Linked DNA regions of Nodosilinea sp. E11. The protein of the gene in region 1 binds, or shares a complex with, the protein of each later gene. Links are inferred from orthologs where the notes say so. Each region holds a gene or a part of one and is shown on either strand. Other genes may lie near its edges.

Region 1 (14,639 bases):
AGGCCCTGGGCCACGGCCTCAGCCTGGACCTCTAGGCCCAAACAGCGCTTCGCCACCTGGGCTAAGGGCAGCGTGAGGGTACCCACGCCACAGTAGGCATCAATTAGAGTTTCGCTACCCGTGAGCTGTAGCTCGTCTAAAATGACCTGGAGAATCTGCTCAGCCTGCTCGGTGTTGACCTGAAAAAATGTAGTGGCATGAATGCGGAACCGCAGCCCGGCAAAGATCTCCTCGATGTAGGGTATGCCATCGATCACCAGGGTTTCGGCCCCAAAAATGGCGTTAGTCTTGTCGGGGTTGAGGTTGACGCACACACCGACCAGGTCCGGGTAGCGCTCTCGCCACTCCTGGGCCTGGAGCTCAATATCTTTGAGGTTAGGGGCAGTCGATACCAGCGTCAGCAATTGTTGACCGGTGCGACGCCCCACCCGCAGTGACAGGTGACGCAGTCGTCCCTGGTGCTTAGTCTCGTTGTAGATCGACCAGCCCCGGTCTTGAATATCGCGTTTGACCTCGGCCAGCAACGGGTCGAGCCGATCATCCTGTACGGGGCACTGGTTGAGATTTACCAGCTTGTGGCTGCCCTGGCGAAAGTAACCGGCCTTAACCTGGCCTTCGGGCGATCGCCCCAGGGGGTAGGTGGCTTTGTTGCGGTAGCTCAGCGGGGCATCAGAGCCTAAGATCGGCAGCACGTTGGGCTGTTCAAAGCCACCGATACGCGTAAAGGCATCGACCACCTGTTGCTGTTTGGCCGCCAGTTGCGCCGGGTAGCTCACCGACTGCCACTGGCAGCCGCCGCACTTATCGGCCACAATGCAGGCTGCCCGCACGCGATCGGCAGATGGAGACAACAATTGCCTCACCTTAGCTCGACCAAAGGTGGGCTTAGCCTGTACCAACCGCGCACGAACGGTGTCGCCCGGCACGGTATCGGGGACAAACACCACCCGCTCCTGCCAGCGGCCAAGACCGTCACCGCTGCTACTCAGGTCAGTAATCTCCAGATCAATTGTTTCCCCCTGCTGCCACTGGTCCACGGTCATGCTCCTGCTGTGCTTTCTCAATCCGCCTATCGACTGTAGCAAGGGACGCGACGAATGGGGGGAAGGCTTGACCTAACGAAACCCTGAAGAGGTTGAGTTTTAGGTTTCAGATTGAGGCTGCCCTTTAGACCCAAACGCTGCAACTCAGAGCGTTTAATCGGTGTTGCTGACTTGACCCATGAATTTGGGTAAGGTCAAACAGCCGTTTGCCCCTACGAAGAACGTTGCCGTTTTAATTCATACCTGTTTCAAAAACACCGTTTAATCTTCTTCACGCAAGGCGTCAATGGTTTCAGCGCTGAGCAACGGCTTAAGTTCGGCCTGCACGGTTTCCGGCTGATTGCCCCACAGCATTTTACAAAAGGAGCTTTTACCTTGCTGGCTAGCCCGGTTAAACACCCCGGCTAGTTTTTCGCAGTTGGTGGTGTCGCCCATGGTGAAGCCTCTCCATTCGTGTTGACAGCATAGCCGCTCTTGGGGATCGCCGCCTAATAGCGAAGATTAAACATAATCCTAGCTCTGATGGATTGTTCCTGGGAAGCTAAGAGTATAGCGGCGGGGAGCGCAATAAAATGCCGCCCCCGTTACGGGGGCGGCATCGTCAACAACAGATAATCGACAACTAAGGCTTAGCTTTCGGCGGAGATCAGTTCGCGGCGCTGCTCGGCTTGAATGGTGACCTTGCCAGTATCGTCGACATCGACGGTGGCTGTGTCGCCATCCCCTAGACGGCCAGAGAGAATCTCCTCGGCCAGGGTATCTTCGAGCAGGCGCATAATCGCCCGACGTAAGGGCCGTGCCCCGTAGCTGGGGTTGTAGCCCTCTTCTACTAATCGCTCCTTGAAGCGCTCGGTGACCTGAAGATGAATATTCTTCTCGGTCAAACGAGCAAACACCTCCTTGAGCAGGATGTCGGAGATCTCTTTGACCTCGTCCTTGGTGAGCTGACGGAAGACGATGATTTCGTCGAGGCGGTTGAGGAACTCAGGGCGGAAGTACTGCTTGAGTTCTTCGTTCACCAAGGAGCGGATGCGGTTGTACTGCGATTCGGCCTGGTCTTGCTCAAACTCGAAGCCGAGACCGCCGCCACCCTTCTCGATCACCTTGGAGCCGATGTTCGAGGTCATGATCAGCAGGGTGTTTTTGAAGTCGACTGTGCGGCCCTTGGCATCGGTCAGGCGACCGTCTTCAAGGATTTGCAGCAGCATGTTGAAGACGTCGGGGTGAGCCTTCTCAATCTCGTCGAACAGCACCACAGTATAGGGCCGACGACGCACGGCTTCGGTCAGCTGACCACCTTCGTTGTAACCCACGTAGCCCGGGGGCGAGCCAATCAGCTTGGAAACCGTGTGGCGCTCCATAAACTCAGACATGTCTAGGCGAATCATCGAGTCTTCGGAGCCGAAGAAGTAGGCCGCCAGAGACTTGGCTAGCTCGGTCTTACCAACCCCAGTGGGGCCAGAGAAGACAAAGCTGGCGATGGGCCGGTTGGGGTTTTTGAGGCCGACTCGGGCACGACGGATGGCGCGGGAGATGGCCTTAACCGCTTCGTCTTGGCCAATTAACCGCTGGTGCAGGGTGTCTTCCATGTGCAACAGCTTCTCAGACTCAGACTCGGTGAGCTTGCTCACCGGTACCCCAGTCCAGGAGGCGACGATGTGGGCGATGTCTTCTTCACCGACCACGGGCATGTCTTCGCCCCCGGCGTCTTCGGTAACCTTGTTCTGAGCGATCGCCCGAATTTCGGCCTTGATCTCCATCTCGCGATCGCGCAGTTCCCCAGCTTTGTCAAAGTCTTGGGAGCGCACGGCGTTGTCTTTGTCTTTGAGCACCTGGCGCAGTTCGCGATCGAGCTCCTTCGCTGCCGGGGGCAGCTGGGAGTTGATCAGGCGCACGCGGGAACCGGCTTCATCGATTAGGTCGATGGCCTTGTCGGGCAGAAAGCGGTCGGCAATGTAGCGATCGGAGAGCTTGGCCGCGGCTTCTAGCGCTTCGTCGGCAATCTTGAGCTTGTGGTGCTGTTCGTAGCGATCGCGCAGACCATGAAGAATCTCGATGGTCTCATCGACACTGGGTTCGCCCACCATCACCGGCTGGAAACGGCGCTCTAGGGCGGCGTCGCGCTCGATGTGCTTGCGGTACTCATCGAGGGTGGTGGCCCCAATGCACTGAAGCTCGCCTCTAGCCAGGGCGGGCTTGAGAATGTTGGCGGCGTCGATTGCCCCTTCGGCAGCCCCCGCCCCAATCAGGGTGTGGACTTCGTCGATCACCAGGATGACATTGCCCGCCGTGCGGATCTCATCCATGATTTTCTTCAAGCGCTCTTCAAACTCACCCCGGTACTTGGTACCCGCCACCAGCAGGCCAATGTCGAGGGTGACCACGCGGCGATCTTCGAGGATGTCGGGCACATCACCATTGCCAATGCGCTGGGCCAGCCCCTCGGCGATCGCGGTTTTACCCACACCAGGTTCGCCAATGAGCACCGGGTTGTTTTTGGTGCGGCGACCGAGGATTTGAATCACCCGCTCAATTTCTTTCTGACGACCCACCACTGGATCCAGCTTGCCGTCGGCGGCCATTTGAGTCAGGTTAGAGCCAAATTCGTCTAGGGTGGGGGTCTTGGTGCGACCACCACTGCTTCCGGCAGACACCTCTGCCGTCTCACCCAGCATGCGAATCACCTGGGTGCGCACCTTAGACAGGTCAACGCCCAGGTTTTCGAGAACGCGGGCCGCGACCCCCTCGCCTTCGCGGATCAACCCTAGGAGCAGGTGCTCGGTGCCAATATAGTTGTGGCCGAGCTGACGAGCCTCTTCCAGGGAGAGTTCAAGCACACGCTTGGCTCGGGGGGTAAAAGGAATTTCAACGGCTACGAAGCCGGAGCCACGACCAATAATCTTTTCAACTTCGATGCGCGCATCCTTAAGATTGACGCCCATCGACTTCAAGACCTTGGCGGCTACGCCCGTGCCTTCCCCAATTAACCCCAGGAGAATTTGCTCGGTGCCCACAAAGTTGTGGCCTAACCGACGAGCTTCCTCCTGCGCCAGCATGATGACCTTGATTGCTTTTTCTGTGAAGCGTTCAAACATGATGGTATTAATTACCTGGTGCGTGCCGGATAGGGAAATTCTAGCACAGCGATTTTTATCGGTTGTGCCTTACCAAACAGCCGGTTTACCGACCTTGGGTTGAGTCCTCCCTAAGCTATAGAAACTAGCCGGGATCGCCACTTGTCAACGACTGAATTGTATAAAAAATGTAAATATTCTCAACTTTAAAGGTTGGGGTTTAGGTGCGGTTAACCGATCTTTTTTTCATTACTAATCTGCCATCCCTGGCGGTGTAAACGGCTGCTAGCCAGGGTGCGTCGCTGATGGAGTTGATCGCGGTATTCGGCAGTTTTCAGGGAATTTTGCCAGAGAATCAGGGCATCTTCGCCATTGCTGTAGTAGCGACGTCGGCGGCCTAGGGTATCAAAACCAAAGCTTTCGTAGAGGGCCAACGCCCGGCTATTGGAAGGGCGTACCTCCAACGTAGCGCGGGTTAGGGCGCGATCGCAGGCATCTTCGAGCAAATTCACCAGCAACCACTGCCCCAACCCCCGCCGCTGGTAGCGGGGATCAATCGCCAACACCGTGATATGGGCTTCATCTAAAATCGCCCAGTAGCAGCCCAACCCCATCAGCGTAGGCATTTCGGGGCTGGAAGAGTCGAATAAAGCATCTGGATCCACTGAATCCAAAGGTGTCGGGGTCATAGATAGTTGGGGGCTGGCCATCGAAGCTGTCGATAGATTGGCAGCACCCGTTTGACTACCCTGAGGACTATGCACCAGCATCAGCAGGCAGCTATTGGGGCTATCTAGTTCGCGGCCATAGCCCTCCGCCGACCACAAGCCCCCTAGGGTGCGCTGGTCGAGCGCCACCAAAGCAGCAATATCGTTATGGCTGGGTGGTTGACAGGAAAGATAGCCCACAAGTTTCGATAGTAAATTGCAATTGCAATTGGTTAAATTCCGATTGTTTTAAACGCTTGGGCCTGAAAATCGGCACAGCCCTTAATTGTACACTGGTGCTTGGGGACCATGGCTGAGCTGGGCCATGCTTTACCCCTAGCCGGTTTCCCGACCTGCTCCTTAGCTGTTTAGATCGCAGCTGTTCCAACATCACCCCTGATCACCCCATTTTCTGCGAGCGCAACGTCTATGGTTTCGACTTCTTCTGTACCGGCATCGATGGCCGATAGCCGTCAGTACCTGCCCCCCACTGGCGATAGCTCCCTATCGCCCAACCAGCTGTTGCTGCCGATCACCGCTACGACTACCCCCACCGACCATCTCAGTGTGGGTGGCTGCGATGTGGTCGATCTCGTCGAGCAGTTTGGGTCGCCGCTCTATATTCTCGATGACCATACCCTGCGCACCGCTTGTCGCCAGTACCGCCAGGGGTTTGAGCGCTACTACCCCGGCGAGGCGCTGGTGCTTTACGCCTCTAAGGCCTGGAGCTGCATGGCGGTGTGTGCCGTGGTTACCGACGAAGGCTTGGGCATCGACGTCGTGTCGGCAGGAGAACTACTGACTGCCACTGAAGCTGGCGCGTCTGCGGACAAGATTTATTTTCACGGCAACAACAAGTCTTTTGAGGAGCTGACGCTGGCCGTAGAGGTCGGCTGCCGTATCGTGGTGGACAACTGGCTAGAGCTCAAGTCTCTGGGCGAAATTGCCACTCAGCAGGGCAAAACCGTGCCCATTTTGCTGCGGGTCACCCCCGGCATTGAGTGCCATACCCACGAATACATTCGCACGGGCCACCTTGACAGCAAGTTTGGCTTCGACCCCGACCAGATTGAAGCCGTGTTTGAGTTCCTCGCCGGCCAGCCCCAGATCCAGGCCTTAGGAGTTCATGCCCACATTGGCTCCCAAATTTTTGAGCTGACCCCCCACACCGATCTAGGTGACGTTATGGCCCAGTGGGTGGTCACCGCCCAGCGCTATGGACTCACCCTCACCGAGCTCGATGTGGGCGGCGGCCTGGGCATTCGCTACACCGAGGGCGATGACCCGCCGAGCATAGACACTTGGGTAAAAACCGTGTGCGAGAGCGTTATAGCGGCCTGTGAGGCCAGAAACATACCGTTGCCCAGGCTGCTGTGTGAACCGGGGCGATCGCTCATTGGTTCCGCCTGCGTCACCGCCTACCGGGTCGGTAGCCAGAAAGAAATTCCTGGACTGCGCACCTACGCCTCGGTAGACGGGGGCATGTCTGACAACCCACGCCCGATTACCTACCAGTCGGTCTACCGGGCGCTAGTCGCCAACCGCATGACCGCGCCCCTCAGTGAAACCATCACCCTAGCCGGTAAGCATTGCGAGTCAGGGGATATTCTAATTAAGGACGCGGCTCTACCCGAGTTGAAAAGCGGGGATGTGATTACTATTGCGGGCACAGGTGCCTACAATTACAGCATGGCTTCGAACTATAACCGGGTGCCTCGGCCAGCGGCAGTGCTGGTGGCCGAGGGCGACGCTACCCTGATTATTCGCCGGGAAACTGTGGCCGATCTGCTTCGGCAAGATTGTCTACCCGAAACTCTACGGCCCCAGGCGAAGTCTACCTAAGCCAGCAACCGGTGCTAGCCTTGGGCAGGGTTTTGCCAGGGAGGCTGATCGGGCCGCCCTATCGCACAGCCGCTCAGGCACCATCCTCTAACGCTGCATGATCTACCTCTGGGAGCAATGGCTAACAAACCTAGACCAGGTTAGGTTCGTGCTACAGGCGCTAGATATTGCGCTGGTCTTGCTGCTCAGCTACGTGGTGCTGGTGATCATCGGCGAGAAACGCACGCTGTGGATGGTGCGGGGGCTGATTTTTTTGATGCTGGCAGCGGCGCTGAGCAAGTTTCTAGGGTTAGCCCTGCTGGGTTTTGTGCTCGACAAGCTCGTGATCGGCTCGGCTGTAGCTATGGCCTTTATGCTCCAGGGTGAGTTTCGGCGGCTGCTCGAGCTATTGGGTCAGGGGCGGGTGTGGGAGTTACTTAGCCCCTCCCACGAGACCATGCCCCAGCCTGACAACGTGATTGACGAAATTGTCGATGCGGTGAAAGAACTGTCGCAAAACCGCACCGGGGCGCTGTTGATTCTTGAGATCGACAAGCCGATCGATGAGCGCGACTTTACGGTGCCGGGGGTACGGATCAATGCTGAGGTCTCAAAGGAACTCATTCAAACGATTTTTCAGACCAGCACCCTGCTCCACGACGGGGCTATGCTGGTGCGCGGCGCGCGAATTGCGGCAGCGGGGGTGATCTTGCCTATTTCTGAGCGGGTGGCCTCGCGACAGCTAGGCACCCGCCACCGAGCAGCGATGGGGATTACCGAACGGGTAGAGCATTGTCTTTGTGTTGTGGTATCTGAAGAAACAGGCTCTATTTCACTAGCGGAAGGCGGTATTCTAGATCGGCCTCTGACCAGCAGCCGCCTGCGCAGTATTCTGCGGTCTAAGTTTTCGAAGTCGGTCGATCGCGAGGCAGTAGCTCCCCAACTCAGAAGCCTGGGTCGGCGGCTGGGCAGCCTTGGAGTGACCTACGTGCTGCGCTTGTTTCGTCTATCTTCATCGTCTCCCCGAGAGAAAAAATGACCACCAAGCCTGTTGTTCGCTATGCTCTGCCCGCCGACCTCAAGCCCGATCGCCTACCCCAGCACGTAGCGGTAATTATGGATGGCAACGGGCGCTGGGCCAAACGTCGGGGGCTACCGCGCATTATGGGCCACCGCCGGGGGGTAGACACCCTCAAAATTTTGCTGCGCTGCTGTCGTGACTGGGGCATCGGGGCGCTGACGGCCTACGCGTTCTCCACCGAAAATTGGGGTCGCCCGGTTGAAGAGGTCGATTTTTTGATGGCGCTGTTTGAGCGGGTCCTGCGTCAGGAACTGCTGGAAATGATGGAAGAGAATGTGCGGATTCGCTTTGTGGGCAATCTGGCGGCGCTCCCCTCATCGCTACAAAGCGAGATTCACCAAGCGGTTACCCAAACCCAAGGCAACCACGGCATTGAGTTTACGGTGGCCACTAACTATGGGGGCCGACAGGAGATTGTGCAGGCTTGCCGAGCGATCGCAACTCAAGTGCAGAAGGGCGAACTCAATCCCAGCGAGATTGATGAGGCGCTGTTTAGCCGCCATCTCTACACCTCTGAGATCAGCGATCCTGACCTGCTGATTCGCACGAGCGGCGAAATGCGAATCAGCAATTTTTTGCTGTGGCAGCTGGCCTACGCGGAGATCTATGTCACCGATACGCTCTGGCCCGACTTTGATACCTCGGAGTTTCACCGGGCGATCTATGCCTACCAGCAGCGCGATCGCCGGTTTGGCAAGGTAAAAAGCTAATCCCTCACGCTACCGAGAGCCCATGAACCTCCCGACCTGGATTACCGTTTCTCGCCTGCTGGGCGTTCCGCTGCTGCTAGTGCTGCTCCAGGCTCCGACAACAGCCCAGCGGTGGTGGGCAATGGGGATATTTCTGCTGGCGGCAGGTACCGACTGGCTCGATGGCTATCTGGCCCGCCGACTCAATCAGGTGACCGATTTGGGCAAGTTTCTCGACCCACTGGTAGATAAGCTGCTGGTGCTGGCCCCGCTGCTGATGCTGGTGGAGCTGGGTCAGGTGCCTGCCTGGGGAGTGTTTTTGATTGTGGCGCGAGAGATTACCATCTCAGGCTGGCGGGTCAACCCAGCCATGCAGGGGGGCAAAGTGCCGGGGGCTAACCTGTGGGGTAAGGCTAAGACGGTAGTGCAGATCGCGGCGATCGCCCTGTTAATTGCCCCCCTTCCCCCCGGCTGGGATCTGGCTGCACAACTAATATTCTGGCTAGCGGTGGCCCTCACCCTGGCGTCGGGGCTGGTTTACCTGTGGCCGCAGGATCGCCGTCGCTCCTTGGATTAAGTGGGTTGCCGCTCCGTTGACGATGGGGCGATCGCCTTGAACAAGCAAGCTCCTCTCTCTAGCAACCCTGTCTCTACGGACCTATCTCTACCGAAATGGAGAGAGCAATCCCTGGCCTACTACAGATGGTCAGCCGCGAGTCAGGTCTTAAATTGTAAAAAGACCTTTTGCTAAGGGATTAAGATTATGTCCATTGAAGACCGCGCTCAGGCCACTGCAAAAAATATCGAAGGTAAAATGCAAGCGGCGGTTGGCGAGATTACTGGCGACCCCAAAGACAAGGCTGAAGGGCAAGCCAAACAGCGCCAAGCAGAAGCTACCCACGCTAAAGAAGATGTGAAGGACGCCCTGAAAGACGCTATTGACTAGGGTTGTCTAACATCAGGCTAAATCTTGACTCAAAACGCCACCGGGACCGCAGATTGCGGTCCCGGTGGCGTTTTGGGCTTAATCGAAATTACGGGGGTGTAAAGATCCTGGAAAAGCCGACGCCGCTAGGGCAAAAGGGCAACCCTACCGTATGACCTGTGCATTGCTAAGTTTGATGGGTGGGTGGGTCGCAGTCTGCGAGTTGTCGGTTAGACCAAGAAAGACAATTTCCCCGCCCTCCTATCTTTCTAGCTTTCTAACCCCTCACTCTCCCTAGCCAAGGCGCTATCGTAGGCAAATGAGTGAATATCGGGTAAAACGGATTTCGGCCCCTAAGAAGAAGGCGTCGTGGCGCAATCTGGGCGAATCGCTGGGGATGTATCGCTACGGGCAACGAGCGATCGCCCTGGTGTGGCAGACCGAATGGCGGCTGACCGTGGCCCTAGCGCTACTGACCCTGGTGGCGGGGTTGCTGCCCGCCGCTGTGGCCTACGTTGGCAAGCTAATCGTCGATGCGGTGGTGCAGGCGGCCCAGTCGGGGCTGGCGGCTGACCGCCAGGCCGCTCTGATGTATCTGGCCCTAGAGGCGGTGCTGGTGGCGGTGCTGGCCGGGGCGCGCCAGGGGTTAGGGTTATGCCAGTCGCTGCTGCGGGTGCTGCTGGGGCAGCGGGTCAACCTGATGATTCTCGATAAGGCCCAGACTCTGCCGCTGACTTATTTTGAGGACTCTGAGTTTTACGACAAGATGACCCAGGCGCGGCGAGAGGCCTCGTCGCGCCCTCTGAGCATGGTCAACCGCACCTTTGGGGTAGTGCAGGATGTGCTGTCGTTGCTCACCTTTGGCGGGCTGCTGCTGCAATTTTCGGGCTGGGCGGTGGCGCTGCTAGCGGTGGCCACCCTGCCCGCCTTTGTGGCCGAGACCCAGTTTGCGGGCGAGGCCTTTCGTCTGTTTAAGTGGCGATCGCCCGAAACCCGACAGCAAGTCTATCTAGAAGCCCTGCTGGCCCGAGAAGACTTTGCCAAGGAGGTGAAGTTGTTTGGCCTGGGGCCGCTGCTGATGCAGCGCTATCAAGATATTTTTCAGCGGCTCTATGCCGAAGACCGCAACCTGACGGTGCGCCGCAGCGGCTGGAGCTACGGCCTGGGGCTGCTGAGTACGGCCTCGTTTTACCTGGCCTACTGCTGGATTGTGCTGGAGGCGATCGCAGGCCGCATTTCCCTCGGCGAGCTGACCATGTACCTGACCGTGTTTCGCCAGGGGCAGACCACCTTTGCCAGCACCCTGACGGCGATCGGCGGCATGTACGAAGACGGGCTCTACCTGGCCAACCTCTACGAATTTTTAGAGCAGCCGGTGCCAGAGGATATGGGCACAGCGGTGCGAGGGGTTGACCCCAGCGATGGGCTGCGGTTTGAAGGAGTGTCCTTTAGCTATCCGGGCAGCGATCGCTTGGCTCTAGAAGACGTTTCCTTTCACCTGAGACCGGGCGAAAAAATGGCGATCGTGGGCGAAAACGGCTCCGGCAAAACCACCTTGATCAAGCTGCTCACCCGCCTCTACACTCCCAGCCAAGGGCGGATTCTGCTCGATGGCCGCGACCTGCAAGAGTGGGATAGCGATGTGGTGCAACGGCGCATTGGCGTGATCTTTCAAGACTTTGTGCGCTACCAGTTTAAGGTGGGCGAAAACATCGGCGTGGGCGACGTCACCGACTTTGAAGATGCCCACCGCTGGCAAACCGCCGCCACCAAGGGCACCGCTGCGGAGTTTATTGAGGCTCTGCCCGACGGGTTTGATACCCAGCTTGGGCGCTGGTTTTTTGGGGGCCAAGAGCTATCTGGGGGCCAGTGGCAAAAGATCGCCCTTTCCCGTGCCTTTATGCGCACCAAGGCCGATATTCTCGTGCTCGATGAGCCGACCTCGGCGATGGATGCGGAGGCCGAGACTCGACTGTTTGAGCAGTTTCGCGAGGCCACCCAAGACCAGATGGCAATTTTGATTTCTCACCGATTCTCGACGGTGCGCCGGGCCGACAATATTATTGTGCTGGCCAATGGCAAGCTGATCGAGCAGGGCAGCCATCGAGAACTGCTGCACCAGGATGGGCGCTATGCCCGGCTATTTACCATGCAGGCAGCGGGGTATTTGTAGCCAGTTTTAAGAAGGCTAATATCCCATCCGTATCCCCCCTTAACCCAGATTTTCAAAAGGCCAATTCCGATAGGGTGACATGACATTCGCCCGGCTGAACTAGGGGTCAGCAAGCGGGATTTAGCTCAGCCCTGATGCTGGGGGCGATCGCACCCTAGCGGCCAAAGCACTCACCACCGGCCCAGGTGGGCATGCTAGAACAGCAAAGACCTATGGACAGGGTGAGCCATGGAACGGGGTAGTGGCCGATTTAGATAGCATTGAGCGCTACTGGCTCGATGCCACCGGCATTTCCGATGGCAGCAGTGGCTTTTGTCAATTTGATGGGCCGACCGCGCTACCATAGATGATCGCGTCTTTATCTGGGTTGCGATCGCAGCACCCTGCCCGATGACTGTACCCTCCAGCCCTCAACCCATGAACCAGGCCGAGCGCCACGCCCTAGACCATCAGCTTTCGAAGCGCTACATCGAGCTCGACCCCGATGGTTACTTTTTGATCTATCTCGACGTCGAGCAGGGGCTGATCTGCGCCAAACACTTTAGCAACGTCATTAACGACAAGGGGCTAGCCTGCGACCCCGTGACCGGCAAACCACTGCCCGTGCGCGGCTCGGTCGAACGAGTGCCCACCCGCACCTACAGCGGCCACACTGCCAAAGAACTCTGTATTGCTATTTTTGAAGACCCCGCCACCCCCTGCCCGATCAGCTATCTAGACCATGCGGCCTACCTAGGGCGCGAGTTTATGCGGGCCGAAGCCGCCTTAAATGCCGGAACAGACTACGTTCAAGACTGATGAACCAGGGCCAGCGATCGCTGCCTTCCTGCACCCGGCTCACCCTTGGCCGTGGCAGTAAACAGAACCCTCGGCTAGACTGTCTCCGCGCTAATGCACCCGAGATGCCAGCAGTTGCTCTTCGAGGGCAGCAATGCGGTTGTAGGCAGCCGTTAGCTGGGCCGTCAGCCGTTGAATTTGCACGTCTTGAGAGAATTTAGTTTCGGTATTCTGGCGATCGAGATCGAGGTAGCTGCTATCAAGCAGAATGTCTTTGTGCTCGCAAACGGCATCTAGCCGACCCATCTTTTGCCGGGAGACGCTGCGGTAAGACATTGGGCCAGCCCCCCGCTCATCGGCGGTAATGTCGCAAGCCTGGGTCGCTATCAGCGCAGACACCTGATCGTTGACCTGATCAATCATCTGATGCAGGGCGTCAATCTTATTTGTCAAAAGAATGACTTGGGTTTGGATAGAGTCCATGTGACGCCTGAATTTTTAAATTTCCTCATCATCCTAGACTCACCTCAATAGATTACTAGCCGTCTCCTGAATCATTTAACGTTTATTTGCCTGTGCGGCTCAAGCATTTTCAGGAGCAAAATAAACAAGCTTTTTCTTTCAGGAGAAGCAAAGAAAGGTTTTAACGTGTGAAGGTATTTGATCAAACTGTTACATAACAACAACTATAGCCAAACCCTCCATAAACACATGTTTTAGCTAGAAAAAACCCATATTGGAAAATTTATAGTTCTTGCAGGCAATTTCTGGCTATATCTATAGGGCTGCGGGTCGGGTTGTCTGGGCGGCGGCGGCAGGCTCGGGCGTTATCGCGTTTTCTCTAGCCCTCTGCAACGAAAGTAGGGTGCGATCGGCGGTTAGGGGCTTGCGATCGCGCACCAGTTTCGCTTGCCCGTTGGGCGGGTCGGGCATGAGAACACCTACTCTTCCACTAGCGGTTGCCAGCCCTGGCCTCGGTAGCCGTAGTCAAAGACGTCAGGGTGAAAGATCTCGGCCAAAATTTCGAGGGAATCAACCAGGCGCGGACCAGGGCGATTGAAGTATTGATTGCCGTCAGTAATGTAGATCCGGCCCGTTTGCACCGCCTTGAGCTGCGCCCACTGTGGATGGTTGACCAGCGCCGCACTTTCGCGTCGGGTGATGGCCAGATCGTAGCCGCAGGGCATGATCACAATCACCGCTGGGTCGGCGGTCACCAGGTCATCCCAGCTCATCCAGGGGGAATGTTGACCCACCTGGCCGAAGAGCGATTTACCCCCCGCCAAAGCGACCAGTTCGGGCACCCAGTTGCCCGCCGCCATCAGCGGTTCTGTCCACTCGATACAGGCAACGGTGGGGGTGGTAAGGTCGGTGGTGCGATCGCAACAGGTTTGCACCCGCTGCTTAAGCCCCGCTAAGACAGCCTCTACCTGGGCCTGCCCCGCTTCCCCCAGTAGAGCCACCCCCGTGCTAGAGATGTCGTGCCACACCTCAGCCAGACGGTTGGGGGAGAGAGAAATCACCTTGGGCTGGCTATGGGTGAGTTTGGCAACGGCGGCTTCCACATCACCCAGGCTGACGGCGCAGACTTCGCACTGGGCCTGGGTGATGATGTGGGTGGGCTGAAGTGCCTCTAGCATTTCGATATCGACCCGGTAGACGCTGAGGGCCGAGGTGAGCAGGTCGCTCACCCGCTGATGGATTTCGCCGCTGCTGCCCTCGGGGTTGAATTTGGGCGCAGTGCAAACGGGCAGGGCGGTGACGGCAGGCGGAAAGTCGCACTCGTGGCTGCGACCCACCAAAGAGTCTTCTAGCCCCAATGCACAGACAATCTCAGTGGCGCTGGGGATGAGGGAGATGATGCGGAGGGGCGGTTGGGTCATGGGGAAGGTGCCAATTGAATTTTAGACTTATCCCTAACTTAATTGCCCCCACGCCCCAGTGCAGGAACATGCCCTGACACGCTCCAAACGGTTGTGCCAGTTTGCGTTTAGAGACCGGGTACCTACTGTTTTAATCCAAGACGTTGCTAGCAGCAGCAGGCACTCGGTCTCTTTAGGAGCAGCTACTCAACGAGCAAGGTCTTGGTCATGATCACCATCCATTGGTTGAGTTGGTTGGTTACGTTATCTTCTGGAGACGCTGCGCGAACGGCACTGCTTGGCGGCACGGGGATGGGGTCGCTCCAGTCATTGGGATCGGCGTAGCCGATGGCGTGGAGGATTTTGATGGTGCGATTCTCCGTTCCGGAGACGCTTCGCAAACGATTCCCGCGAGGCTGCCATAGAGCATGTGTGATATTCAAACATCGGTTCTGTTTCCTTTGGTGATGGGAAGAAAACAGAACGC
Region 2 (14,549 bases), 3.3 Mb from region 1 along the record:
GGCTAAAGGCTTCGTACTCTCTCAGGCTGGGAGGAATTAGTTCGTGCCCCGGAATGGGGTCAAAGCCAAACCAGCCGTATTGGGGAAAGTAAACCTCGGTGATGGCGTAGGCATCGGTGTTGCGCACTACGTAAAACCCCGTTAAGGGGTTGAAGTCGCCTTCGCCAAACCCGGCCACCAGCCGCGCTGGAATGTCGATGGAGCGCAGCATGACGGTCAGCACGGTGGAGAAGTGGTCGGGGTAACCCCCTTCGGTTGTAAATAGAAAACTCTCGACTAGGTCTTGGTCAGCGGTGAAAAAGGGCAGCTCAGGCTGGATGGTGTAGCGCTGCTTGAGGGCCTGAGCCAGGTAGAGCGCTTTTTCGTAGGGATCGCTTAGGGGGGTGGGAGAGGTGGCCAGCAATTCCTCGGTTTTGGCCCGCACCGGCTCGAGAATAGCGTCAGGTACTTGCAGGTAGTGCGATCGCATGCCGGGCGGATAGTTGGTACCGGCCTCGCGCAGCTGGGTGCGATCGCGGTAGGGCACCCGCGACACGACTGAATAGGTCATACCCTCTTGCAGGAGAACTGGCGACCTCAGACTGCCCTCGGCATCGATCGCTACCTCCCGGGTAGGAAAGTACAGTTCCCTAGGCTGATACATGGCCGGAATCAGGTTGGGCAGTTCGCTGACTAGGGTGTAGGTTTGCACCACCTCTCGGTAGCGGGCCAAGGTGGGGGTAATGGGCAAGAACATCTGGCTGGAAAATCGCCAGCGCCGCACCCGCTGGGGGTCGTCATTGCGCGAGATATCCCACCCCTGACCGGTGTATGTGTCAAAGGCGAGCACTCGCCAAAAGCCCGGAGCCTGCGACCTGACCCGCATCACCACCTGGGGGGTCATAATGCCCCGCAGATTTTGATTCATGCGCTGGTTAAAGCCGTAGTAAGACGTCAGATCGATCACACCGGGACCGCTGGCTCGGCTGCTGCCGCTGCCCTGAATGGTGCCGCCCTCGCCGTCCTCAAACCCCTCGCCAGCTTCGTTACCGTTGCGCTGGTAGGCCGGGTTAATAATGCTTTCGCCCGAAAAGTCGTCGGGGGTGTCGATCACCGAGCTCACCGGAAAATTCTGAATCTGGTATCCCGGCAGTCGCGGCAAAAATAAAAAGATCAGCAGGCCCAGACTCACGATTAGTGCCACTAGACCAAGAAATCGTCCCAGGGTCGGTCGCAGTTTGACGTTGCCCCAGGCTCCACCACCCAAGCCCAGGCGCGACTGATAATCTAGCCCCAGCACTGGCACCGCTACCGCCAAAAACAGCAGGAGTAGCGGGGCAAAGGCCAAGGTCTGGCTAATGGTGGCGGCCACCCCTAGCAAAATTAGGCCAATCATCATCGAGTAGCCTAGGTCTTTGCGCCGGGGTAAGTCAAAGCTGTGTAGCACCTGCAATTGCACCAGCAGCTCCGCCAGCACAATTCGGGTATCGCCCGGCTGCTCAATCAACCGGGAGAAAAAAGCTGCCAAGGCCATCAGCATGCCAATGGCAATAAAGAATTTAACCGCCACGTTGCGATCGCGGCGGCGTTGCCAGCTAAAGGCTGCTCCCACAGCGCTCAAGGGCACTGCCAGCAAATTCCACCAAGACGCCTGAGTGACCCCCGCCGCCGCCACTACCACCGAGCAAATGCCCAGGGTCACCAGCACCTGCACTAGCACCCGCAGTAACAAAGAATCTTCAATTTCCTGGGGCGGAATCGGCCTAGCCAAAGGAGACGAGGCTATCCAGCGCGAAGCAACCATGGCGGCAACGGGGTGAGGGTCGCCTCCATGCTAACCGCTGAACTAGCCTCTGCCCAGATTAAGGCAGAGGCCTGCACCTGCCTCAATCGGGAGGGTTAATCATCGGCCACTACAATCTGAAAGCTTAACGGAGTCTCCCCTTCCAGACTGACATCCAAACGATGTACCGCACCGGGTGCGGCTACCAAGCGCAACACCAACTCACCGGGGGTTGTGCGCTCAGATCCTAGGGTATCGCCCAGCGCAGTGAGCACCAAACTGCCGCTAGTCGGCAGCAGCACCCTCACCTCAAGCTGACAATCTGGAGCTGCCTGATAGGTAGCCTGCACTGTCAGCGCACCCGCTGTGGCCAGCCAAGTTTGCGTTTGGGTGGGGTTGGTCGCCGATACCGTTAGCGACAGGGCTTCAAAAATACCCTGGGCAGCCAGCATAGCCAGGGCCACCTGCTGCGGGGTGGATGCAGTGGCGTAATCGACCTGAGCCAGGGTTTGCGTCTGGGCCGAGCGATAGGCAGGCCGAGCCACTAGTCCTGCAATATATTCTAGGGTTTGGGGCTGGTCGGGAAACAACTCTTCTACCGCGACCACTAGCCGTCGTCCGGTTTGGCGAATTTCGTGTACTGCTTGCTGGCACTGGTTGAATAGATCGCTCAAGACCTCTTCGGGCAGCCTGCTGGGAACCGAAAGATTTTTGAGGTGGTCTAACCAAATAGACGCTGTGCCAGACTTTAGGGTGTCAGGATACTCTTGCAATCCTTTTTCCCAAGGAAACAGAGGCGGGCGTTGGGTAATCTCTTGCCGCAGGCGGCGCTTCAAAAGGGCTTCGAAATGAGGTTGCACAGTGGATAGGTCTCCAGAGTCAAAAACAGGGGTGTCGTTACTATCGATCGCGGCGTTACCTGGCGTTGCTGATGCTGGAGTAGATGTCTCAAAGCCAGGGTAGACCTGAGAGGTAGGTGCAGTATCTAGCCCCTCCAGCTCAGCCGTCTCAGCATCAACCGCCGGAAAAAAGTGCGTTCCTGATGGCGAGTCATCCGTCGAAAGGGGCTCTAGTAAAAGCCTTAGAAGGATGTCTTCGGGGATATCTGAGTCTCTATTCATGGCCTGGCACGGTCTGTCCGGATGGATGTTTGAGAGATCTTAAACGTTACGAATTTCCCAAGCCTGCTCCAGCAGCTTAGTCCACTGTTTTTGAAACTGGGTAGGGGTCATGGCCAAGATCTTAGCTGCTTCGCCATCGGATACGCCCTGCTGTTTAAGGGTTAGTAACTTAGTTTGCTTGACGCTGATCGTATCTTGCAACTGCTGCCACTGCTGAAGGGTCAGGCCTAAGTTGGTCTCTAGACCCGCCTCCAGCCACTCATGCACCAGTTCCCAATGGTGTGACAGGGCAAAGCGCAACAAATGATACTTAAACCGTTGCTGTAGATAGTCGCGCTGGCGAGGGGTGAGGTTGAGCAGCGACTCTATCTCTTGAGTGGGTAGGTCGAGCAGTCGCAGGGTGAAATAGTCGGCACATTCGTCCTGGTTGCGCTCTTTGAGGTACGCCAGCAGCTCTTCGACCACCCGGCCCCGTAGAGAATTTTCGGGTAGATCATCGGTCTGGGCGATCATCTCTTCGCGCACCCGCTGGTGGGAGGCCGCCGGGCGCACATCATCGCCGTCACCGCCGTAATCAGTGGCTTGCTCAATATCAATCGCGAGCTCTGGGGGCTGCTGCTTAGAGAATGTCTGGGCCCGCAGAATGATTAGCTGCTGGCTGCGACGACCCGGTAGGGGAATGCGGCGCTTGCCGTAGCGCTCTGAAAAGGCCATGAACTCGGCGAGTTCTAGCAGGGTGCGGGGCTGGTAGCGATCGGCTAGCTGATTCTCTCGTCGAAAGGCATTGAGCGCTTCGACGTAGAAAATCTGTAAGAAGTCTTCGATCAGGGCTAACCGCGCCTGATAGCTGGTTTGCACCTGGGGCGGTGTGATGTAGCGATAGACAATGGCGCTGAGGGTGCTGTGCAGTTCAACGCGCCCCTGACGTGATCCTAAGTTGTAGTACTTAAAACACTGCTCTAGACGATGCTTGCCTAAAGACTTGGCCCAGGATTCGACATCGCCCGATGCCTGAATGCGATCGCTCTCGCTACAGATGCGCTGTACCTCTGTGGCCAAACGCTGGGCAAGCTGCCGACATCCTGTTTCGGGGGCCGCAGTGCCGGTTTTTAATTCTTGGTAGAAAAGCTGGCTAAGCGAATCCACGCTCAACGTACAGATACCCTGACTCAATCTGGCTATCCTCAAAAAGCTACACAAAACAGTGAAGCGATATTCAGGTATGTGACGCGGTGGATGCAGCCCCCTACAACCTGGCAGCAGGCTTACCTCAGCTAGACTGGTCGAAAACGCCAGCCTCGGGTAAGTTGAAAGATAAATAGCAGCCGTATCGGTAGAATAACCCAGGTTGTAAGTTGTCCAACATCCTAGCATCTGTCCGTAAATATATGGACAAATCGTCTAAGGGCGATGTGAGAATTCAGCCGATTGACCTAGGGATATCTGTCGCTAGCACTGCTACCTTTCTGCTCAATACCCGGTGATCGCAATGGATCTCGACGCTCAAGTCGCCTCTCTCCAACAAAATGCCCCTGACGATGGAGTAACCGCTAACGCCATTACCACCATTGCACCGACTTTAAAGGCGATCGCAGGCCAGCTCAAGCACGAGCAGTACTACGTGCTACAAACCCTAGAGCAGGGGTGGATGATGACTACTCTCAGCAACCGCACCCAGCCCGACAGCCAAAAAAATATCGTTTATGCCTATCCCACCCTGCAAGATGCGGCTACTGGCCAATCCGCCAACGATCCCCAGGTGATGGCACTGCCGGTGCCAGTCGTGCACATCCTCTTTCAACTGCTGGCTATGCAGCCTATCGACAGCCTGATCTTTTTTGAAACCCCCGGCAAAATTGGCCACGGTGTCGAAATTCGTCGCCAAGATGTACAGGCTTTGATTCAAGCTCAGCTGCAACAAGCCCAGCAAACTAGCCCTATTCCGCCCAATATGGCTTAACCACAAAATTTTTGCTAAACCTGTACAGACGATGTGCTATCTTATAAAGCCCAAGGGCGATTAGCACAGTGGTAGCGCGCTTCCTTCACACGGAAGAGGTCACTGGTTCGAAACCAGTATCGCCCATACAGCAAAAGCACTGATGCGTAAAGGTTCCAGCCCTTATGCATCAGTGCTTTTGAGGATACACTAGGCTAGCACAAGCCACGATAATCATCTGACTGAGTATCATTTATGGTTCGTCTCGGCTATAGATTGGGCGATCGCGACGATTGTCCGCCGCCTCGACAGGATCTATGAATCTTGCCAAAGCGTTGCAATTAGATACTTTCTGGAGACTCGTGGCCCTTCTACTGTCCCAGTTAGTTATAGGAACAGAACCGCTTGAATCGGTGGGTCTATCATGGAAGCTGGGATTGAGCTTTGCCTGTGTCGGGTTAAAGCTGCAAGTGCCCAAATTCTAGCGAAACGACCCGGCTTAGCCTGTTTGCAGCCATAAAACGATAATGGGCTACTTGACTGCCTTTCTACAAGCTGAGTTCGCTAGACAACTTCCTCATGGTTGGTCGTGCCGCTCAGAAGTTCAAGTATTGCCGAAAGAATTGGTTAATGTATTGGGCTATTCATCTAGAGTGGATATACTTCTAGAAAGAGAGCAAGATAGCAAAAAGCTTTGGATTGAGTTTGAAATTAGCAGGGCTGATCCGGTCGCCAACCATGCCAAGTTTGCGACGTCCCACTTGTTTAAGCCGCAGCACTCAAATGATGCCTTTATTAGCATGGTTAGCTCTCATGTAACCAGGGGGAGACGCAACTTGGCAGCCAACTCCATTTCCCTGATGAGAGAGGTTGGGATGAATGCCTTTCAAACTGTTCTGCTACCCCAATTTTCACCCAGGGAGATCAAAAGAATAAATCATCTACCTCAAGAACTCATTCTTGTTGAGTCACTTGACATTAAGGCCGAGATATTTCGTGCAATTTCAGTATCCGAGTTTGTTCTTGATCTTCAGGATAGACGACTTCACTTCGCTGGAGATTTTCTTGAAGTTTTCCTAAATCTTAGGCAATGGAACTACGAAATTCTCCATGATCCTACTGCTCAAGACAAATGGGGACAACGTACCATCACCTATTTTGTGTTTGATCCTTACTCTCGCAAGTTTGCCCCATCAAAGTTTTGTGCCTACTCAGGAATCTGGAAACACAGGAAAACCACCTCATCTTTGCAAACTTCAGGATCATCGAATTCCGTTATGACTGTTGACTTTTACACCATTCTAGATGGTGCTTACAGCAACTTTGATGGGCGTCGGGCCAGAATTCACTTGACCAATTGCTTGGGCATGACAGCAATAAATTTATTACAAGCGCCTCATTTTGAAAAGATCTTTGAGGAATGGTTAAACATCTTTGGAAATTCTATTCGAGTACACCCTGCGGGTCCAATTTTTCTCCTCCCGCCAACTTGGTTTAAATAAATTAGAAACTTTCATTAGACCGGTCGAGTCGTTAGCCCAGCGTCAAGGAACTCAACAATGGATTCCCAACCGGTCAACCTGTAAGGGCATTGGCTTGGCCTGAGGCCTTACCGCCGTTCGCCCAGTGGCATGGGGGGCTAGCCAAGTAGGATTTGGTATAAGCCGCTTTCTGTATCGCTTTAGTCGGTGTTGCTGAATCGAGGCATGAATTTAGGTAGAGGTGAATGGCCATCACCTTTACGGAAGACATTGTATTTTCGATTCATACCCTTATTCAGCAACGCCGATTTTTTAGCGGTTCCTCAACGTTAGTATGGGAAACGATTTACACTGCCAGGTGCTGGCTGACTGACTGCACAATATGCTGCGTCCAGCGATCGACTAGGTCTGCATCAATGGCTTCGACCATCACTCGAATTACTGGCTCGGTGCCGGAGGGGCGCACTAGCACCCGACCCTCGTTGCCCATGGCTTGCTCGGCGGCTTCCACGGCTTGGCAAACCGGGGTGCAGTCTTGCCAGTTAAGGCGGCGATCGCGATCGACTACGGCCACATTCTGAAGTTTCTGCGGGTAGGTCTGAAAGCTGTTATCGACTAAGGCCGCCAACGACCCGCCTAAGCTCTGTACCAACGTCGCCAGATGCAACGCGGTGAGAATGCCGTCGCCTGTCAGACTGTAGTGATGGCAGAGGATATGACCTGACTGTTCGCCTCCGAGCTTGGCCCCTCGGTTAACCATTTCGCTGTAGACATTTTGGTCGCCCACCTGGGTCCGCACCAGGGTGCCTCCCAGCTTTTCCCAGGCGCGCTCAAAGCCCAGATTAGCCATTACCGTAGAGATCAAAGTGTGATTGGGCAGTCGCCCCTGATCTTGTAGGTGCTGACCCCAGAGATAGAGAATATAGTCGCCATCGACTACCCGACCTTGGGAATCTACCGCCATTACCCGGTCGGCATCGCCATCAAAGGCAAAGCCCAAATCGGCTCCGTGGGCTGCGATCGCCGCTTTGATCGGCTCAAGGTGAGTCGATCCGCAATCAACATTAATGCGATCGCCATCGGGAGCACCATGCAGAGCAATGACTTCAGCGCCAGCTTCCAAAAACACCTGCTCTGCTAGGCGAGTGGCTGATCCCCAGGCCATATCGAGCACCACCTTCATGCCTGCTAGATCGAGGCCAGGCTGAAGGGGTTCATGCAGAAAGCTGGCGTAGCGATTGACCAACTCAGGCCGGTAGTAGCACTGTCCCCAGGGCAAGGTCACAGCAGCGACCCCATTGGCTTGGCCCCGCAAGGCGGCTTCAATAGCGGCCTGTACAGTACTGCCTAGCTTGGTACCATCGCCCCCAAAAAACTTAATGCCATTGTCGGCAGGTGGGTTGTGGCTGGCCGAAATCATGATTCCTCCTAAAGCCTGGCAGGACTCGGCTAGGTAGGCTACGGCTGGGGTCGGGCACAGCCCAATGTGCCATACATCTAAACCAGCAGAGGTCAGCCCAGCGGACAGTGCCGAAGCCAGCATTGGCCCCGAGGTGCGGGAGTCTTGGCCTAAAATCACTGGCCCCTCGGCTAATCCCTCAGCCTGCATAACCAGCCCAGCCCAATAGCCAATTTCCATAGCCAAAGGAGCCGTCAAAAGATCCCCGGCTTTGCCGCGAATACCGTCGGTACCAAATAGTGGGCCAGAGGGGAGTTGCAATCTACCTAGTCCCAAAGCCGATAGCTCTGCGGTGGTCTCTGTACCTTTGCTCGGTTTGTCAGCAGGTACAATGCCCGGCGGTCTGACTGGAGAACTTACCATGTTAATTTTCCTCACACCTCACACTCACAGTGGAGGATAACACCTCTGCCTTAGGATGGAACCATCCCTCTGGATCAGTTACACCATTGTCATGGCCTTAAATAGCTCTACCGAAAGTGTTGATCCCCGTCTAAAGGAGGGAATTACCCTGTTTAACCAAGGTGATTACTACGCCTGCCACGATGTATTGGAAGCGATCTGGATGGAAGCAAACACCACTGACAAACCTTTTTACCAGGGTATTTTGCAGATTGCGGTAGGCCTGTACCATCTGAGCAACCACAACTGGCAAGGGGCCAGCATTCTCCTAGGAGAAGGAGTCAACCGTCTGCGCCCCTTTGAACCCGCCTACGAAGGAGTCAATGTAGAACGCCTGGTTGACTGTGGTTGGGCCTGGCTCACCACACTGCACCAGACCGGGCGGGAGCAGGTGATCGCGGTGGCCGCAGCGATCGCCTCAGCACCGGCCCCCCTGCCCTCAGCCTCGTCCTCAACCATATCCCTCACGGTGAATGGCGAACGACTCATATTGCCGACTCCACATATTTACAACGCCGATCCATAACGCCACAAAAACGCCGCAAAACTTTCTCCAGATCAGCCTGGCTGATTGACCGCCGAGCGAGGAGGGGACTATTTGGCCCTGTCAGCAGCGGCGACGGGCCTCATCCCTATATTCACTGTTCCTTAAATACGCAGAGATATCTACTGTAAATACACAGATATCTCTACTATCTGGTGGCTGACAGGTCTGGCTTAGCTGCTCTAATAATTAGAATCACCCTGCCTGCTAGGATAAAATTTGTGCCGCTGGGGCGCGCTGTTCTCTCGTCGACGCAGACTATGCAAATTTATTTAGACTACAGCGCTACTACGCCTCCTCGCTCGGAGGCGATCGCAGCCATGCAGGCGGCGATGGCCGAGCAGTGGGGCAATCCCTCTAGTCTTCACCAGTGGGGTAGTCGGGCGGCTACGGTGCTAGAACAGGCGCGATCGCAGGTGGCCAGTCTCGTCAATGCCCCTCTCGATGCAATTGTGTTTACGGCGGGGGGGACGGAGGCCGACAACCTAGCGGTGATCGGGGCGGCCCGCCGCTACCGATTGCCCCAGCACCTAATTATTTCAGCGGTTGAACATTCGGCAGTTGAGCAACCGGCCCAGCAGTTAGAGCAGATGGGCTGGCAGGTGACCCGGCTGCCGGTAGATGCCCAGGGGCGCGTTAGCCCCACCGACCTGCGCCTTGCTCTGCGCGATAATACGGCCCTGGTATCGATCATCTACGGCCAGAGCGAGGTCGGCACGCTTCAGCCGATTGAGGTGCTGGGGCAAATCGCCCGTGACCACGGCGCGCTGTTTCACACCGATGCTGTGCAAGTGGCGGGGCGCTTACCCCTCGATGTGCAAACGCTGCCGGTTGATCTGCTGTCGATCTCTAGCCACAAACTCTATGGGCCTCAGGGGGCGGGGGCTCTCTACGTACGACCTGGGGTAGAATTGTTGCCCCTACTGGGCGGTGGGGGACAGGAGTTTGGCCTGCGATCGGGTACTCAGGGTTTACCTGCTCTGGCAGGGTTTGGGATGGCAGCGGCCCTAGCGGCCACCGAAATGCCCCATGAGACCCTGCGGCTGATGAGCCTGCGCGATCGCCTATTTGCTCAGCTCGCTGACGTGACGGAACTGGTTCCTTCGGGCGATCGCCGCGATCGCTTACCGCACCATGTCAGTTTTTGCGTCACTGCCGCCGATGGCGATCGGGTCAATGGCCGTACCCTGGTGCGCGAGATGAACCTGGCGGGCATTGGCATCAGTGCTGGCTCGGCCTGCCATAGCGGCAAACCCAGCCCCAGCCCGGTGCTTAAGGCCATGGGCTATGGCGATCGCGCCGCCCGCTGTGGCATTCGTCTGACCCTAGGGCGGCATACCACCGCTGCCGACATCGACTGGACGGCGATGGTGCTGCGCCAGGTGTTACACCGTGCCCTCTCTCCTCTTACCCTATCTCCCGCCTAACTGTTGCTATGAATGGTGCTATGGATTCTGCTGCGACCGCTGTTCCCGCCAGCCTCGAAGAGGCCATTGTCCAGGCCAGATCGGCTACCCAAGCTGCTATTCAGGCGGGAATTCCCCGCATGATGGTGGAGTTGGTGTATTCAGAACTCAAGGGGCTGCCGGTAGCCCAGCAATTTTACCCAGCGCTGCAAGACCTCGGCCTCACTTTCAAGATCTACTTTCCCGATGCGGGATCGGCTGCCCTGGCTCGTCGCGACTGGGGCAACCCCGATTTTGTAGTGCGGGGCATTGGCGAACTCCACAGCGAGATGGAACCGGGCGATCAAGCCTACCTGTTTGTTGAACCCTCCTCCATTGAGGTCAATCAGGTTGAAGAGATGTGCGCCCAGGCAGGCGACGCCTTTGTGATTATGCTCAATCCCAAGCTCGAAGATGTAGCCACCATTGGCATCGGCTATGCTGGGCGGCAGCTGCGCGATCGCTTTCTCAGTACCTTAGAGCCGGTTTACTACCTGCGCCCTCTAGATGGAGCCGTGCTGCTGCGCGCTTACCCCAGTCCCTGGCAGGTGTGGCAAGACACCGAAACCGGCTATCAGCTTCTCGCTGAGGTGCCCCAAAAACCCTCTGGGGAAGCCCTCGATCGCATTTTGTCCGGTGAAACCGCTGACTCAGCGGCTCCAGGGGGTGGCCCAACTAAAGGCAAACGAGGTGGATTTTTAAGTGAGCTTCAGGGTTTTATTCGGGCTCTCACCCAATAGGTAGAGAACAAGCCAAGGTGATCGGTTATATCCCCGGTCAAGTCGCACTAATTAACCCTCATAAGATACTGTCTTGAGCTCTAAGCTAGAGTTATACTGCCTGCATCGTCTGGTTTCATCTAGGCCACTTTTAGACCGATAGCAGGCTGTGCTCTAGGCAAATGTCTAGATTCCCTCACAAACCTGATGCGTCCAGGTTAAAACGGTCGGGAGTGCCCTCTAAACTGGGCTTACCCCGCTTAGACTGCTAAGCGATTTTTGCTAGGCTCGGGGGCCGCTGCCCGTAGGTTTGCTGTAGCAGCCCTTCTTCTGCTGGGTATCCAGCTAGTACCCTGGCTAGTCATTTAGCACCCTAAGCTGACGTTGTTTTACGACTGGTGAGTTATCACAGCCTATGCGTATTCTTAAAACTCAGACTCTACGAGGGCCAAACTACTGGAGTATCCGGTATCCCAACTTAATCTTGATGCGGCTAGATCTAGAAGACTTAGCCGATCGCCCCTCTGACCAAATCCCTGGGTTTTACGAAGCACTGGTGGAGACCCTCCCCAGTCTTATTGAGCACTTTTGCTCACCGGGACATCGAGGCGGCTTTCTCAGTCGGGTGCGCCAGGGCACCTACATGGGTCACATCGTTGAGCATATTGCCCTGGAGCTTCAAACCATGGCTGGCATGCCCGTGGGCTTTGGTCGCACCCGCAGCGCCGCCGAGCCAGGGGTGTACCAAGTGGTGTTCGAATACCAAAATGAGCAGGCCGGTCGCTACGCAGCCCGAGCGGCAGTGCGGTTGTGCAACAGCCTGATTGAAACGGGTCACTATTCTAAGGCCGAACTCGATCAAGACTTGGCTGACCTCACCGAGTTTCGACTTGACGCTGCCCTCGGCCCTAGTACCGAGGCCATTGTGCGCGGGGCCGAAATCCAGGACATTCCCTGGATGCAACTCTCGACTCGGGCGATGATTCAGTTTGGCTACGGTCGCTATCAGCAGCGAGTACAGGCCACCCTCAGCAGTAAAACCAGTATTTTGGCTGTAGAGCTGGCCTCTGACAAAGAGGGAACCAAACAAATTTTGCGCAGTGCTGGGGTGCCAGTACCACGGGGCACCGTAATTTACTACCTCGATGAGTTGGAAAACGCCATCGAAGACGTAGGCGGCTACCCGATCGTGATCAAGCCCCTCGACGGCAATCACGGACGCGGCATTACCATCGACATCGACTCCTACGCCGCCGCCGAAGAAGCCTACGAAGCTGCCCGAGAGGTGTCGAGTGGCATTATCGTTGAGCGGTTTTACCAAGGTCGCGACCACCGGGTACTGGTGATCAACGGACGGGTGATTGCGGTGGCGGAGCGGGTGCCGGCCCACGTGGTAGGTGATGGCAAGTCTACGATTGAGCAGCTGATTGAGGTCACAAACCAAGATCCTCGGCGGGGCGTTGGCCACGACAATCTGCTTACCCGCATTGAAGTCGATCGCACCACCTGGCAACTGCTCGATCGCAAGGGCTATACCCTTGATACGGTGCTGCCCAAGGGCGAAATGTGCTACTTGCGGGCTACGGCCAACCTGAGCACAGGCGGCATCGCCATCGATCGCACCGACGACATTCACCCCGACAACGTCTGGGTAGCCCAGCGCATTGCCAAGACCATCGGCCTCGACATCGCGGGCATTGACATTGTCACCACCGATATCTCTAAGCCCCTGCGGGAGGTCGATGGGGTGATCGTCGAGGTCAACGCGGCTCCAGGGCTACGCATGCACGTCTGTCCCAGCGTCGGCATTGCCCGCAACGTGGCTGAGCCCATTTTGTCAATGCTGTTTCCGCCCGGCACGCCAGCCCGCATTCCGGTAGTGGCCATTACCGGTACCAACGGCAAAACCACCACCACCCGCCTGACTGCCCACATCTTTAAGCAAACGGGGAAGATGGTGGGCTATACCACCACCGACGGCATTTACATCGGCGACAACATGGTTGAGCCGGGCGATACCACCGGTCCCCAAAGCGCCCAGGTGATTTTGCAGGATCCTACCGTTGAGGTGGCGGTGCTAGAGACGGCCCGGGGCGGCATTCTGCGATCGGGCCTGGCCTTTAAAGACTGTGACATTGGCGTGGTGCTCAACGTTGCCGCCGACCACATGGGGCTGGGCGATATTGAAACCCTCGAAGATATGGCCCACCTTAAGAGCGTAGTGGCCGAAACCGTTCGCCCCAGCGGCTACGCAGTGCTCAATGCCGACGACCCATTGGTGGCGGCCATGGCCCAAAAGGTGAAAAGCCAGGTAGCCTACTTTTCAATGGATCCTCATAATGAGCTGGTGCGGAAACATGCTCAGCAGGGGGGATTGGCTGCCATCTACGAGCAGGGCTATTTGTCAATTCTGAAAGGTGACTGGCTGCTGCGCATTGAGCAAGCGGAAAAAGTGCCCATCACCATGGGTGGTCTGGCTCCTTTTCAGATTGCCAATGCCCTGGCTGCTAGCCTAGCGGCCTTTGCCCAGGGAGTCGATATCGATCTGATTCGCCAGGCCCTGCACACCTTTGAGGCTTCCACCGACCAGACTCCAGGTCGGATGAATTTGTTTAACCTGGGCCGATTTCACGCCCTGGTAGACTATGCCCACAACCCCGCTAGCTATGAAGCCCTGGGGGGCTTTGTGAAAAATTGGCCTGGTAAGCGGATTGGTGTGGTTGGTGGGCCGGGCGATCGCCGTGACAATGACTTTATTACTCTCGGCAAGTTAGCGTCTCAGATGTTTGACGAGATTGTGGTCAAAGAAGACGATGACACTCGGGGCCGCCCCCGGGGCGACGCGGCAAAGTGGATCGTTCACGGTATTGAAGAGGGTACGGGCACGGCTAGCTACCGCACTATCCTGGCAGAAACTGAGGCCATTAACACGGCCTTAGATGAGGCCCCCGACGACAGTCTGGTGGTGATTTTGCCCGAAAGTGTGACCCGCGCCATTGCCTTGATTAACGCACGTAACCCTCTCCCTCAGATCAATGCGGGGCTTAACGGTGCCGCTGAGGCCGCCGCTCAGCCCACAGATCAGTTGGCTGAGGTGCACCCCTAGGTGGTTGATTCGGTCAAAGGGGCTGAAGCCTTCAATACTGTTGGCTTTAGCTCCTTTGACCGAGCGTTAGAAGACCGTCTCGGTAACTATTACTAGGCGCGACTGGGACAAGCGCAACCGGTTGAGGCTCGTCACCAGCAGGCGCTTGTCGTGCAGCCCTAGGTGCTATCGAATGGCCAGCAGCCGGTTCACAAATTCGGCTTCCAGAGTTTTTTGCTGAAGCTTGCGGGCGATCGCCAACCCTTGGCTAAAGGCCCGATTGGCTAGGTCGATATCGCCAGTTTGTCGGTAGTAGTCGCCTAGCCAGCGGTAGGTCAGCGCTGTTTGCCGGTCGGCTGGGGTGCTCCCTAGGGTGAGGGCGGCACGCTGGTCGAGGTATTCTCGCACCCGGGCTAAATCACCGCGGTCTAGGTAGATGCCCAGCAGGCCATCTAGGGCGCGAATTTGCAATGGGCCATCGCCCGCCTCGACCCCGGCTCTCAGCCCCACGCGATAGGCCCCAATAGCGTTAGACTCTCGGCCCAACGCCACATACACATCTCCCAAACTGTTAGAGGAATGGGCTTCGCCG

What was found.
Region 2: the proteins of cdaA (region 1) and glmM are in contact, whole or in part, in a crystal structure (PDB 7OJS), measured with the Bacillus subtilis proteins. The link is inferred for Nodosilinea sp. E11 from one-to-one orthologs.

Annotation. Positions count from the first base shown.
Region 1 is NZ_CP136520.1:4,194,324-4,208,962, reverse strand. Bases 5,823-8,723 are described here. They hold cdaA (diadenylate cyclase CdaA), read left to right. Parts: upstream 5,823-6,763; coding sequence 6,764-7,684; downstream 7,685-8,723. Other genes in these bases: pgsA (CDP-diacylglycerol--glycerol-3-phosphate 3-phosphatidyltransferase), read left to right, coding at 8,459-8,723; RRF56_RS20870 (isoprenyl transferase), read left to right, coding at 7,681-8,436; lysA (diaminopimelate decarboxylase), read left to right, coding at 5,823-6,666. Also shown: 23S rRNA (uracil(1939)-C(5))-methyltransferase RlmD, read right to left, coding at 1-1,043; RRF56_RS20895 (hypothetical protein), read right to left, coding at 1,305-1,478; RRF56_RS20890 (ATP-dependent Clp protease ATP-binding subunit), read right to left, coding at 1,673-4,138; rimI (ribosomal protein S18-alanine N-acetyltransferase), read right to left, coding at 4,348-5,025; more of lysA, read left to right, coding at 5,254-5,822; more of pgsA, read left to right, coding at 8,724-8,992; RRF56_RS20860 (CsbD family protein), read left to right, coding at 9,179-9,361; RRF56_RS20855 (ABC transporter ATP-binding protein), read left to right, coding at 9,660-11,513; RRF56_RS20850 (DUF4346 domain-containing protein), read left to right, coding at 11,904-12,311; RRF56_RS20845 (hypothetical protein), read right to left, coding at 12,402-12,743; RRF56_RS20840 (hypothetical protein), read right to left, coding at 13,068-13,223; RRF56_RS20835 (cobalamin-binding protein), read right to left, coding at 13,232-14,173; RRF56_RS20830 (hypothetical protein), read right to left, coding at 14,356-14,553. UniProt on the Bacillus subtilis protein: One of 3 paralogous diadenylate cyclases (DAC) in this bacteria, catalyzing the condensation of 2 ATP molecules into cyclic di-AMP (c-di-AMP). Upon expression in E.coli leads to c-di-AMP synthesis.
Region 2 is NZ_CP136520.1:935,836-950,384, reverse strand. Bases 5,888-8,698 are described here. They hold glmM (phosphoglucosamine mutase), read right to left. Parts: upstream 8,126-8,698; coding sequence 6,650-8,125; downstream 5,888-6,649. Other genes in these bases: RRF56_RS06565 (DUF309 domain-containing protein), read left to right, coding at 8,217-8,690; RRF56_RS06575 (hypothetical protein), read left to right, coding at 5,888-6,324. Also shown: RRF56_RS06600 (DUF3488 and DUF4129 domain-containing transglutaminase family protein), read right to left, coding at 1-1,783; RRF56_RS06595 (hypothetical protein), read right to left, coding at 1,879-2,883; heterocyst differentiation protein HetZ, read right to left, coding at 2,923-4,029; RRF56_RS06585 (hypothetical protein), read left to right, coding at 4,373-4,843; more of RRF56_RS06575, read left to right, coding at 5,350-5,887; RRF56_RS06560 (cysteine desulfurase family protein), read left to right, coding at 8,969-10,135; RRF56_RS06555 (DUF1995 family protein), read left to right, coding at 10,156-10,893; cphA (cyanophycin synthetase), read left to right, coding at 11,288-13,978; RRF56_RS06545 (tetratricopeptide repeat protein), read right to left, coding at 14,144-14,549. UniProt on the Bacillus subtilis protein: Catalyzes the conversion of glucosamine-6-phosphate to glucosamine-1-phosphate. Glucosamine-1-phosphate is used for cell wall biosynthesis.